2 regions of the Peribacillus sp. FSL H8-0477 genome follow, and region 2 is predicted to be linked to the other one. Evidence: riboswitches for the same ligand, from Rfam matches in the RefSeq annotation. Region 2 holds a riboswitch; the other holds the start of a gene.
The links. Region 2 has a riboswitch for glycine ahead of MHI18_RS14515 (amino acid permease). Riboswitches for the same ligand answer to the same signal wherever they lie in the genome.
Positions count from the first base shown of each region.

Region 1: another riboswitch for glycine. It lies ahead of gcvT (glycine cleavage system aminomethyltransferase GcvT); the one in region 2 lies ahead of MHI18_RS14515 (amino acid permease).

Region 1 covers NZ_JBBODE010000001.1:1,086,333-1,091,777, forward strand. Annotated here, with positions in the region: gene gcvPB (aminomethyl-transferring glycine dehydrogenase subunit GcvPB) at 1-1,289, opposite strand, end outside; gene gcvPA (aminomethyl-transferring glycine dehydrogenase subunit GcvPA) at 1,286-2,629, opposite strand; gene gcvT (glycine cleavage system aminomethyltransferase GcvT) at 2,646-3,752, opposite strand; glycine riboswitch at 3,831-3,913, opposite strand; glycine riboswitch at 3,917-4,005, opposite strand; gene MHI18_RS05625 (DEAD/DEAH box helicase) at 4,250-5,445, shown strand, end outside.
Region 2 covers NZ_JBBODE010000002.1:584,810-590,254, reverse strand. Annotated here, with positions in the region: gene MHI18_RS14530 (hypothetical protein) at 118-612, opposite strand; gene adhP (alcohol dehydrogenase AdhP) at 771-1,796, opposite strand; gene MHI18_RS14520 (SLAP domain-containing protein) at 2,099-2,476, shown strand; glycine riboswitch at 2,620-2,698, shown strand; gene MHI18_RS14515 (amino acid permease) at 2,806-4,146, shown strand; gene MHI18_RS14510 (DUF3311 domain-containing protein) at 4,288-4,488, shown strand; gene MHI18_RS14505 (sodium:solute symporter family protein) at 4,485-5,445, shown strand, end outside.

The DNA of each region.
Region 1 (5,445 bases), on a different contig from region 2:
TCTGTCGGCTCAATCATCATGGCTTCCTCCACATTTAAGGGGAAATAGATAGTCGGCGGATGATAGCCGAAATCAAGCAGTCTCTTAGCGATATCGAGGGTTCGAACACCCAGCTTTTTCTGGCGTCTGCCGCTTAAGACAAATTCATGCTTACAGTGCCGGTCGTACGGTAAATCATAGTACGCTGATAGCCTGCGCATCATGTAGTTAGCGTTGATGACCGCGTTTTCCGTAACAGCCTTTAAACCATCCGGACCCATAGAACGAATATAGGTATATGCCCTGACATTTATGCCGAAATTCCCATAATACGGTTTAACACGGCCGATTGATTCTGGACGGTCATAATCAAGAAAATATCTTCCCTCTTTTTCTGAAACAATAGGTTTTGGCAGAAAACGGATCAACTCGTTTTTCACGCCCACAGGACCAGATCCTGGTCCTCCGCCGCCGTGCGGGCCAGTAAATGTTTTATGAAGATTTAAATGGACAACATCAAAGCCCATATCTCCTGGTCTTGCTTTAGATAAAACTGCATTAAGATTGGCTCCATCATAGTAAAGCTTCCCGCCAGCTTGATGGATCACTTCAGCCATTTCAAGGATATTTTCTTCAAAGAGTCCTAGTGTATTTGGATTGGTCAGCATTAATGCAGCTGTGTCCTCCCCAACAACTCGTTTCAAGTCATCAATATCGACCAGTCCATGTTCATTCGATTTGACGGTAACTGTTTCGAATCCAGCAACAGTCGCGGAAGCTGGGTTCGTACCATGCGCTGAATCGGGAACAATAACCTTCGTACGCTGCATATCCCCATTGCTTTCATGATACGCTCGAATCATCATCAATCCTGTCCACTCGCCATGAGCACCAGCAGCAGGTTGAAGCGTTACTTGATCCATTCCCGTAATTTCAATTAAATGCTCTTGTAAATCGTACATTAGTCCAAGAGCTCCTTGAACAGTGTTTTCATCTTGATAAGGATGGATATGGGCAAAGCCATTGATCCGAGCAACGTTTTCATTAATTTTCGGATTGTATTTCATGGTACAAGAGCCTAGCGGATAAAAGCCTGAGTCCACTCCATGATTCCGTTTTGAAAGAGCAGTATAGTGACGCATAATATCCAGTTCGCTAACCTCAGGCAGCTCTGCAGCTTCCTCACGTATATAGTCATCTGGCAGAAGCTCGGAAAGTGCTATTTCTTCAATTTCTATTTCCGGCAGGCTGTAACCGATGCGGCCGGGCGTACTGATTTCAAAGATTAACGCTTGATCTTGGTTATTCATTGCATTTCCCCCACTTCTGCTGCAAAGGTGTCTATTTCTTCTTTCGTCCGCAGCTCCGTCACCGCGACTAACATATGATCCGTTAATTCCGGATAAAAACGGCCTAAGTCTAACCCGCCGAGCATTCCTTTTTCAAAAAGAGCATCATTACATTGTTTAAACGGTACAGGAAGTTTTATGACGAATTCATTAAATGAAGCACCATCAAAAACGATATCGATTCCTTTTTTCTGGAAGGCTTTTTTGGCATAATGAGCCTTTTGGATATTCTGCATGGCCATTTCTTTCACACCATTTTTTCCTAAAGCGGTCATGGCTACAGAGGCAGCCAGGGCATTTAAGGCTTGATTTGAACAAATATTAGACGTCGCCTTATCACGACGAATATGCTGTTCACGTGCTTGAAGGGTCAAAACAAACCCTCGTTTTCCATTTTCATCAACGGTTTGCCCGACAAGACGTCCGGGTACTTTTCGCAGCAGCTTATTGGTAACGGCAAAATATCCGCAATGCGGTCCGCCAAAGGCTGTTGCTATTCCAAACGGCTGTGCATCACCTGCCACAATATCCGCACCTAGTTTGCCTGGCGGTGTTAATACACCTAGCGCCAGTGGGTTGCTCGATACAATCATCATGGCTTTCTGTTCATGTACCACCTGTTCAATTTCCTTAAGGAGTTCAATTCTTCCAAAGAAGTTTGGATATTGGACGATTACTCCAGCTACGTCTTCACTCATCAAATTCTTTAACTCATCAAGATCTGTGGTCCCATTTGTATGCGGAATTTCTACGACCTCAACATTTCGTCCCAACGCATAGGCAGCAATTACCTCTCTTGACTCCGGATGCACAGTCGTAGAAACAAGAAGCTTCTGCCTTCTTGTATGACCAACGCTTAGCATAGCTGCCTCCGCAAGTGCTGTCCCACCGTCGTACATGGATGAATTTGCTACATCCATACCTGTTAATTCACAGATCATGCTTTGAAATTCAAAGATTGCTTGCAGCTCCCCTTGAGAGATTTCTGGCTGGTAAGGCGTATACGCTGTATAAAACTCTGAACGAGAAATGACATGATCAACAATAATCGGAGCATAATGATCATACACACCTGCACCTAAAAACGATGTATACTGTTTTAAATCAGCATTTTTAGCAGCAAGAGTGCTCAACTCCTTCAATAAAGCGGATTCAGATTTTGCGGGTTTAATCTTATACTCGCCTTTAAAGCGTACCTTTTCGGGAATATCACTAAATAATTCATCTACGGTTGTTACGCCTATTGCAGCCAGCATCTCCGTTTTATCTTGTTCGGTCATCGGTAAGTAGCGGTGCTTCATATGTAATCAATCCCCTCTAGTTTTTCTGCCTTTTATAAAATGGCGTTGCCACAACTATTGCTTTTAATCGTTTAGAACGGATTTCAACCTCTACCTCTGTACCGACTTCAGCAAATTCTTTTTTCACCAGCACTAATCCAACATTTTTTTTGAGTGTCGGTGACTGTGTACCAGTAGTTACTTCACCAATCAGATCGTCTCCGCTAAAAACAGCATATCCGTGTCTTGGAATTCCTCGATCAATCATCTCGATTCCGACCAGCTTCCGTTTAGCACCATTTTCTTTTTGAGAGGCTAGAACGGCTTTGCCGAAAAAGTCTTCCTCTTTATTTGTCTTAACAGCGAAACCGATCCCCGCTTCGATTGGAGTAATATCTGCAGACAGCTCTTGACCGTATAACGGCAGTCCTGCCTCAAAACGAAGCGTGTCACGTGCACCTAGGCCAATCGGCAGAAGACCCTCATTCTCTCCTGCTGACAAAATCATTTGCCAAAGCATGGGAGCATCATCACGATTACAATAAATTTCAAAACCATCTTCCCCTGTGTAACCGGTCCTAGAAACCATTACTTTTTTTCCATTTAAATCAATATTTTCTTTAAAAGTAAAAAAACTAATTTCACTTACATCTGTATCTCCTGCAAGTTTTTGCAGAATGGATTCTGCAAGCGGCCCCTGTAGTGCCAGTAACGCAATATCAGCTGACTTATTTGTCAGTTCCACATCCTGACTCAGGTTTTGCTGCATCCACTGAAAGTCTTTTTCTATATTAGAGGCATTTACTACGACCAAATAATCATCTGCCGCTTTTTTATAAATCAGTAAATCATCAATCGTGCCGCCATTCTCATAGCACATCGCACTATATTGAGCACGGCCGTCTGTCAGCTTCTGTACGTCATTCGTCATTATTTTCTGTAAAAAGGACAAGCTTCCAGGTCCTTTAACTTCGATCTCACCCATATGCGATACATCAAATAATCCAGCTTTCGTCCGCACAGTTTCATGTTCATTTTTAATACCTGAAAATTGAACAGGAAGTTCCCAGCCGCCAAAATCAATGGTCTTTCCATTACTTGCAGCATACTCATCAAATAAAGCCGTACGTTTTAAATTAGTCAAAAAAATCCCTCCCCTTGAGTTTTAGGTATCGCTTTAAGAACACACAAAAAAGGACAGAGAAGCCCGCTTGAGCTTTTTCTCTGTCCTGAAACCTGAAAGTTTTGCCTTAGAAAGGTTTTCCCCTTTGGTGGTCACGGTTCAGCCCGTAACACTCTCCAGAGTTGCGTCCAACAAGAGTTCATTTGCCTGAGAGATTCACTGCTAAGCTTGCTCCTTCGGCGCTACATGACGTAGTCTCTCCCCTTGTCTTCATCCGCATATAATATTTTTCCTAAAATGGTACATAGTAAGGGAATAACTTCAATTCGTTTAGTAAAGTAGTTTGAATTAATAGATAACAATTGAGATACTCCCATCCTACCATTAAGTCTATTTTTTATGCAATCATTTTCTGACTAAAAAGCATACACAAGTGAACGAAATCATAACTCATCTTTATAACGTTCGCTTTTAATGAACATATACAAAAAATCCTAGAAAAAAAGAGGATGAAAACGATGAAAATCCAAATATCATTTGATTCCGACTGGAGTAAGGAATTTTTACATAAAACAGCTGAAGATGGACCATGGGCTAATTGGGATTTGTATAAGCTTGCCATTGAAGCGGAAACGCATTTAGCTATCCCAGAGTTTAACGGCCTTCAAGCGCCGAAACATTTACCACAGCTAAAGCCGCTTCCTCATCAGCTGGAAGTAGCTAGGCAGGTTGTGGAGACCATGCATGGAAAAGCTATCTTAGCTGATGAAGTGGGTTTAGGAAAAACAATTGAAGCAGGTTTAATATTAAAAGAATATATGATTCGCGGACTCGTAAAAAAAGTATTAATCCTAGTTCCCGCCTCCCTTGTCAGTCAATGGGCCTTTGAATTAAATACAAAATTCCATATTCCAGCGGTGATTCAGCGAAAAAGCTATGTCTGGGACAGCTGCGACTGTATCGTCTCTTCTATTGATACAGCCAAACGTGATCCCCACCGAGACATTATCCTTCAACAAGAATACGATTTAATAATTATTGATGAAGCCCATAAATTAAAAAACAATAAAACAAAAAACTATGAATTTGTGCAGCGGTTAAAAAAACGCTTTTGTCTGCTTTTGACAGCTACACCTATTCAGAATAAAGTCGAAGAAATTTTCCATCTTGTCTCACTGCTCAAACCCGGCCACCTCGGTAACGAAGCCCTGTTTTCTGAAAAGTATAAAGGCAAAGGCCGTCTTGTGTTAGAAGATGAGGATTTGAAGCTGCTCGTTAATACCGTCATGATCCGCAACCGGAGGGCAGATACTGGGATTGAATGGACCAAACGACATGTTGAAACAACAGTTATTGATTTTTCCCCAACCGAACAAGCACTGTATGATGCAATCGTGGCGTTTAAACCCGGAGAATCCGGCAAAAGCAGCTCCTTTTCGGGGCTAACTCTTCAGCGTGAAGCATGCAGCAGCAGAGAAGCCGTTTACTATACCTTAAAAAACATGAAGGAAAAAGCCGAAAATCCGTCACCAGCTTATTTAGAAAGCATCGATCAGCTTATCGAAAAAGTAAACGCCGTTTCGAACAATTCAAAAGCGGAAAAAACGTTAGAGCTTATACAGAAAATCAATGACAAAGTCATCATTTTCACAGAATACCGTGCCACACAGCTATACCTGCAGTGGTACCTTAAACAACACGGAATTTCATCGGT
Region 2 (5,445 bases):
ACATACTCTCTATCTAAAGTATACACGTTAAGCTGCCCTTCTTTCTCATCAATAAATAAAAACTCCTTCTATATAAGGAAGGAGGTCTTAACATATCGATATGGGAGAATAAATAAGTTAAAGATTGATTCCTATCCAAAGGATATCATCTTTAATTTCACATAATGTAAACGTTCCAAAAGGAAACTGCCGCACAGGCTCAAAGGCATTTAAATCCATGATTACATTTCCTTGGTTATAAGTTAGAAAAGTAGATTTCTTAAAGATAGCTTTTTTAATCCAGTCTTGATTCACTGGTGTCATATTAATCACTTTAAAAAGCACTTTTCGGTCTGTTACCTCTATTGGTTTGACTTCAAAGGTAAAATTAATCGTCATTAATAACTTATTGGCTGTACCGCTGATGATTGCCGTGTCATCAGTAAAGGCAACCTCGACATTATTTATACCATCAAAGTCTTGGTCTTTAAAAAAATAGAGGAAGACCTCTGGTCTCACTGGAATTTTAATACTATTGTTAGTTGCCTTCTTTTTTGTTTTTGAACGGACCCGGGTCCCATTTTCACTCCGTTTACTTACAGGCTGGTTTTGCTTATTATCTGGGTTCCTCATATCATTACCCCACTTCTTTATTTTAAGTATAGGTAATGCATATTCGAATCCTTTCTCATTGTTGCTAAAAAGTGCAGATTCTTTGAAAATATTTATAAAAAAAAAACTCATCAATTCCGGCCAGCCGGAAGTGATGAGTTTTTTTCTATCTAGAGCTTTCATTGATGCTTATGCATATCAATAACCATACGGCCGTTGATTTTACCTGCTTCCATTTCTTCGAAAATATCATTTATTTCATGAAGACATCTTGTTTCAACAATTGGAACCACTTTTCCCTCTGCCCCGAATTGAAATGCTTCTTCTAGATCTTTACGTGTACCTACCAAAGATCCTACAATTTGAATTCCATCAAGGACAGTTTTTACAATTTCTAAATCCATCGTTTCTGGAGGAAGACCTACAGCGACTACTTTAGATGCGGCACGAACGCTGTTTACAGCTTGATTGAAGGCTACCTTAGAAACGGCTGTGACAACAGCGGCATGGGCTCCTCCGACTTTATCCTGAATCCATGCTCCAGCATCACCATCTGTAAGAGGATTGCATACTAGATCCGCTCCCACTTCTTTTGAAAGTTCTAATTTATCATCATTTATGTCTATAGCAATTACTTTTGCATTGAATACGTGTTTAGCATATTGAATGGCTAGATTACCTAAGCCTCCACAGCCAAAAATCGCTATCCATTGACCTGGTTTTATGTCTGCCACCTTAATTGCTTTATAGCATGTTACACCAGCACACGTAATACTACTAGCTTGAGCAGGGTCTAACCCATCAGGTACTTTCACAGCATAATCAGCTTGTACGATACACTGCTGCGCCATTGCCCCATCAACGCTAAAACCGGCGTTCTTCACACTTCGACAAAACGTTTCTCTTCCAGTCAAACAATATTCACATGTTCCGCATCCTTGATAAAACCAAGCAATACTTACACGGTCTCCGACTTTTAAACTCGTTACATCATTAGCAATCTCTTTCACAATTCCAATACCTTCATGACCGGGCACACGTCCAGGAACCTCACCGAAATCTCCCTTAACAACGTGCAAATCAGTATGACAAACTCCGCAATATTCAACATCCACTAGTGCTTGTCCAGGTCCAATTGTTGGTACCTCTCTATCTACTATCTCAACTTTCCCAGGATTAATTGAACTTACTACAGCTGCTTTCATCTAAATTGTCCCCCTCAGTAAAGTATATTGTGAATCATTTCACAAACTTATTATATACTTCTCAAATATGAAAAACAATACATATAATCTTATATTTTTCTATTCTACCAATATAAAACATTATTTTACAGAAAAGAGGTGTTATCTCCCTCTATTAAATCGAAAATGAGTAAAAAGCCTCTATTCGAGCCGTTTCAAAAATTAAGGTGGAGAGGATTGGGTAAGGCATTGCTTACAGGTCTTGGTAGAGCATGTGATATTATAGTAAATAAATCGTAGTCACAGAAAAGAGGGTTCCGTATATGCAACAACTTAAGTTTGAACCGTCATGGGACAAAGCTCTATCTTCTAAGGATCGAATCATGTTCCAAGAAATGTTTGCAAAAACATGTCTATCGGATACTAATCGTACACAGCTAGTTCCTGTTTGGTACGCATCGAATTACAAAGGAGAATTATTAATCACCGTTCTGATTCATAATTTCACTAACCAGACACTTACCTTTCATAACACTATACTCCGTTATATTGAAGGAGATAATGTGGCAGCTGAGCATATATTTACCCATCCTTCTTTGATCATTGAACCAGAAGTAAGTATGCCTTGGACGTTTATTTTTCCTGTTGACTGTTTAAATAATCCCGCAAACCGAAACGGCTTATTAGAGATTTTATCCTAAATCGTATTTGACCTGAACTAAAATCAATGATAATATTTATTAATATTTTATCGATATAATTCATTGCTCAGAGAGAAAAATCTCTGGCGAGTATTTACAACTTCATACTATAAGCGTTGAATGTTATGGATTACACTATAACAGGAGCAGCTTCTGGAGAGACTGTACAAAGTACAGCGCCGAAGGATTCATAATCTCAGGCAAAAGGACAGAAGAGTAACGAATATTTGTTATTCTTAAACCTTTGAGATTGGTAGATTCCAGTCTCTTTTTTTATTGTTTTTTTTTGAGTTTACAACTAAGAATTTTTGACAACGGAGGCGTACAGATTGGCTAAACAAGAATTAAAAAGAGATTTAAAAAACCGGCATGTACAACTCATTGCCATCGGCGGTACCATTGGTACTGGCCTGTTTTTAGGATCTGGACGGGCCATACAATTGGCAGGTCCCTCCATCATCTTTTCCTACTTGATTATAGGGATTTCCTTATTTTTTGTAATGCGGGCATTAGGAGAGTTACTTTTATCCAATGCAGGGTACACCTCGTTTACCGAATTCGCAGCTGAATATGTTGGGCCATGGGCGGGGTTTGTAACAGGGTGGACATATTGGTTTTGTTGGATTATGACCGCAATGGCCGATATCATCGCTGTTGGTGTCTATATGCAATATTGGTTCGATATTCCTCAATGGATACCAGCTCTTGGATGCCTGGTTATCTTATTATGCTTGAACCTGTTGACTGTTAAGTTATTTGGAGAATTGGAATTTTGGTTCTCACTTATTAAAGTCGTCACTATTATTGCCTTGATTATTATAGGCGTTGTCCTTTTAGTAATTGGATTCAAAACAAATACAGGAACCGTTTCTGTCACCAATCTTTGGAGTCACGGAGGTATGTTCCCTAATGGTATGTCTGGATTCTTACTTTCTTTACAGTTGGTTGTCTTTTCCTTTGTTGGCGTGGAGTTAGTTGGTGTAACGGCAGCGGAAACAGCTAATCCTAAAAAGAATATCCCTTCTGCCATCAATAAAATTCCTGTACGGATCTTATTGTTCTATATCGGCGCAATTTTCGTCATTCTCTGTGTAAATCCATGGACACAGCTTGATGCTGCGAGCAGTCCATTCGTTGAGGTGTTTGCTCTAATTGGTATCCCTGTTGCTGCAGGTATTATTAACTTTGTTGTACTAACCTCAGCGGCTTCTGCTGGAAATAGTGGATTATTCTCTACCAGCAGGATGCTGTTCACACTGAGTAACAATAATGAGGCGCCCCGTAAATTTGCAGCATTAAATAAACATGCTGTTCCAAGTAATGCCTTGATTACCTCAACGGTTGTTGTCTCAATTGGCGCTTTGCTCAGTAAAATAATCCCGGAACAAGCTTTTACAGTGGTGACCACCATCTCTGCCATTTGTTTCATTTGGGTATGGAGTATCATTTTAATTTCTCATATTAGATATACGAAAACACGACCAGACTTAAGGGCTGTATCAACATTCAAGGCTCCCTTTACGCCGTTTATCAATTACGTTATTTTAGGGTTGTTCCTATTTATTCTTATCGTAATGTTGTTTGCAGAAGCTACACGTTTATCCCTATTGATGACCCCATTCTGGTTTATTCTTTTAGTGATTCTATATAATTATCAGAAAAACAAATGATAATACGGGTACCCCCAAACTGGGGGTACCCTATTTTTCTAAAATAAAATTTTTCCTATACAAATCATGAAAGCTACTATATATTATCGTTACATTACTTTACTAGAAAATGCGTATTTTAAGACAAAGGGGTTTTTATAAATGAAGATTTTATATGTTCTAACTTTAGTTCCTTTTATCGGAATCTTGGGGTTTCTTCCTTTTGTTAATCGTATTGAACCCTATGTATTAGGAATGCCTTTTTATATGTTTTGGATGGCAATGTGGGTCGTCCTTACTTCCGCCGTCTTAGCTGTTATGTATAAGCTTGATCCAAGAAATCGAGAAGGTGAAGAAGAATGAATATCGCACTGATCATTATTCTAGGATTTTTAATTTTATCCATTTTTCTAGGCATTCGATCTACAAAAGGCAAAGATATGAACTTAGAACAATGGACAGTCGGCGGTCGGGGATTTGGTACAATTTTCGTCTTTTTATTGATGGCTGGAGAGATTTACACCACCTTTTCATTTCTTGGAGGCAGCGGCTGGGCTTACAGTAAAGGTGCACCTGCTTTATACGTACTCATATATATTACATTATCTTATGTGCTATCTTATTGGTTACTCCCAGAGATTTGGAAATATGCAAAAGATAATCGATTAATGTCACAGTCTGATTTTTTTGTAAGTAAGTATAAGAGTTCCTCCTTAGGAATATTGGCGGCCCTTGTCGGTGTCGTATCCATGATTCCTGTCATTGTCGTGCAGCTAAAAGGTTTAGGAATTATTGTTTCAGAAGCTTCTTATGGAGCTATTTCAATGAGTACTGCTGTTTGGCTAGGAGCTATCAGCCTGACTATTTACGTGATGATTTCTGGAATTCACGGCTCTGCATGGATAGCTGTCATTAAAGATATCATGATGATTGTCATTATTGCCTTTTTGGGCATCTATCTTCCCATTCATTATTTTGGTGGTCTTCAACCGATGTTCGAAGCCATTAATTCAGCTAAACCCGGTTTTTTAAAGCTTCCCGATCAAGGGCTTAGTGTTTCGTGGTTCATCTCTACTGTTATCTTACTCGTATTTGGTTTTTACATGTGGCCGCAAGTTTTTAGCGCTGTCTATACTGCACGGAGCGGAAAAACATTTCGCAAAAATGCTATCATCAGTCCTTTATATACACTCATGCTGTTATTTGTCTTTTTCGTAGGATTTGCAGCCATTCTAAAGGTACCTGGATTACAAGGAGCCGATGCAGATCTTTCCTTATTACGTCTAACTATACAAACCTTCGATCCATGGTTTATAGGAA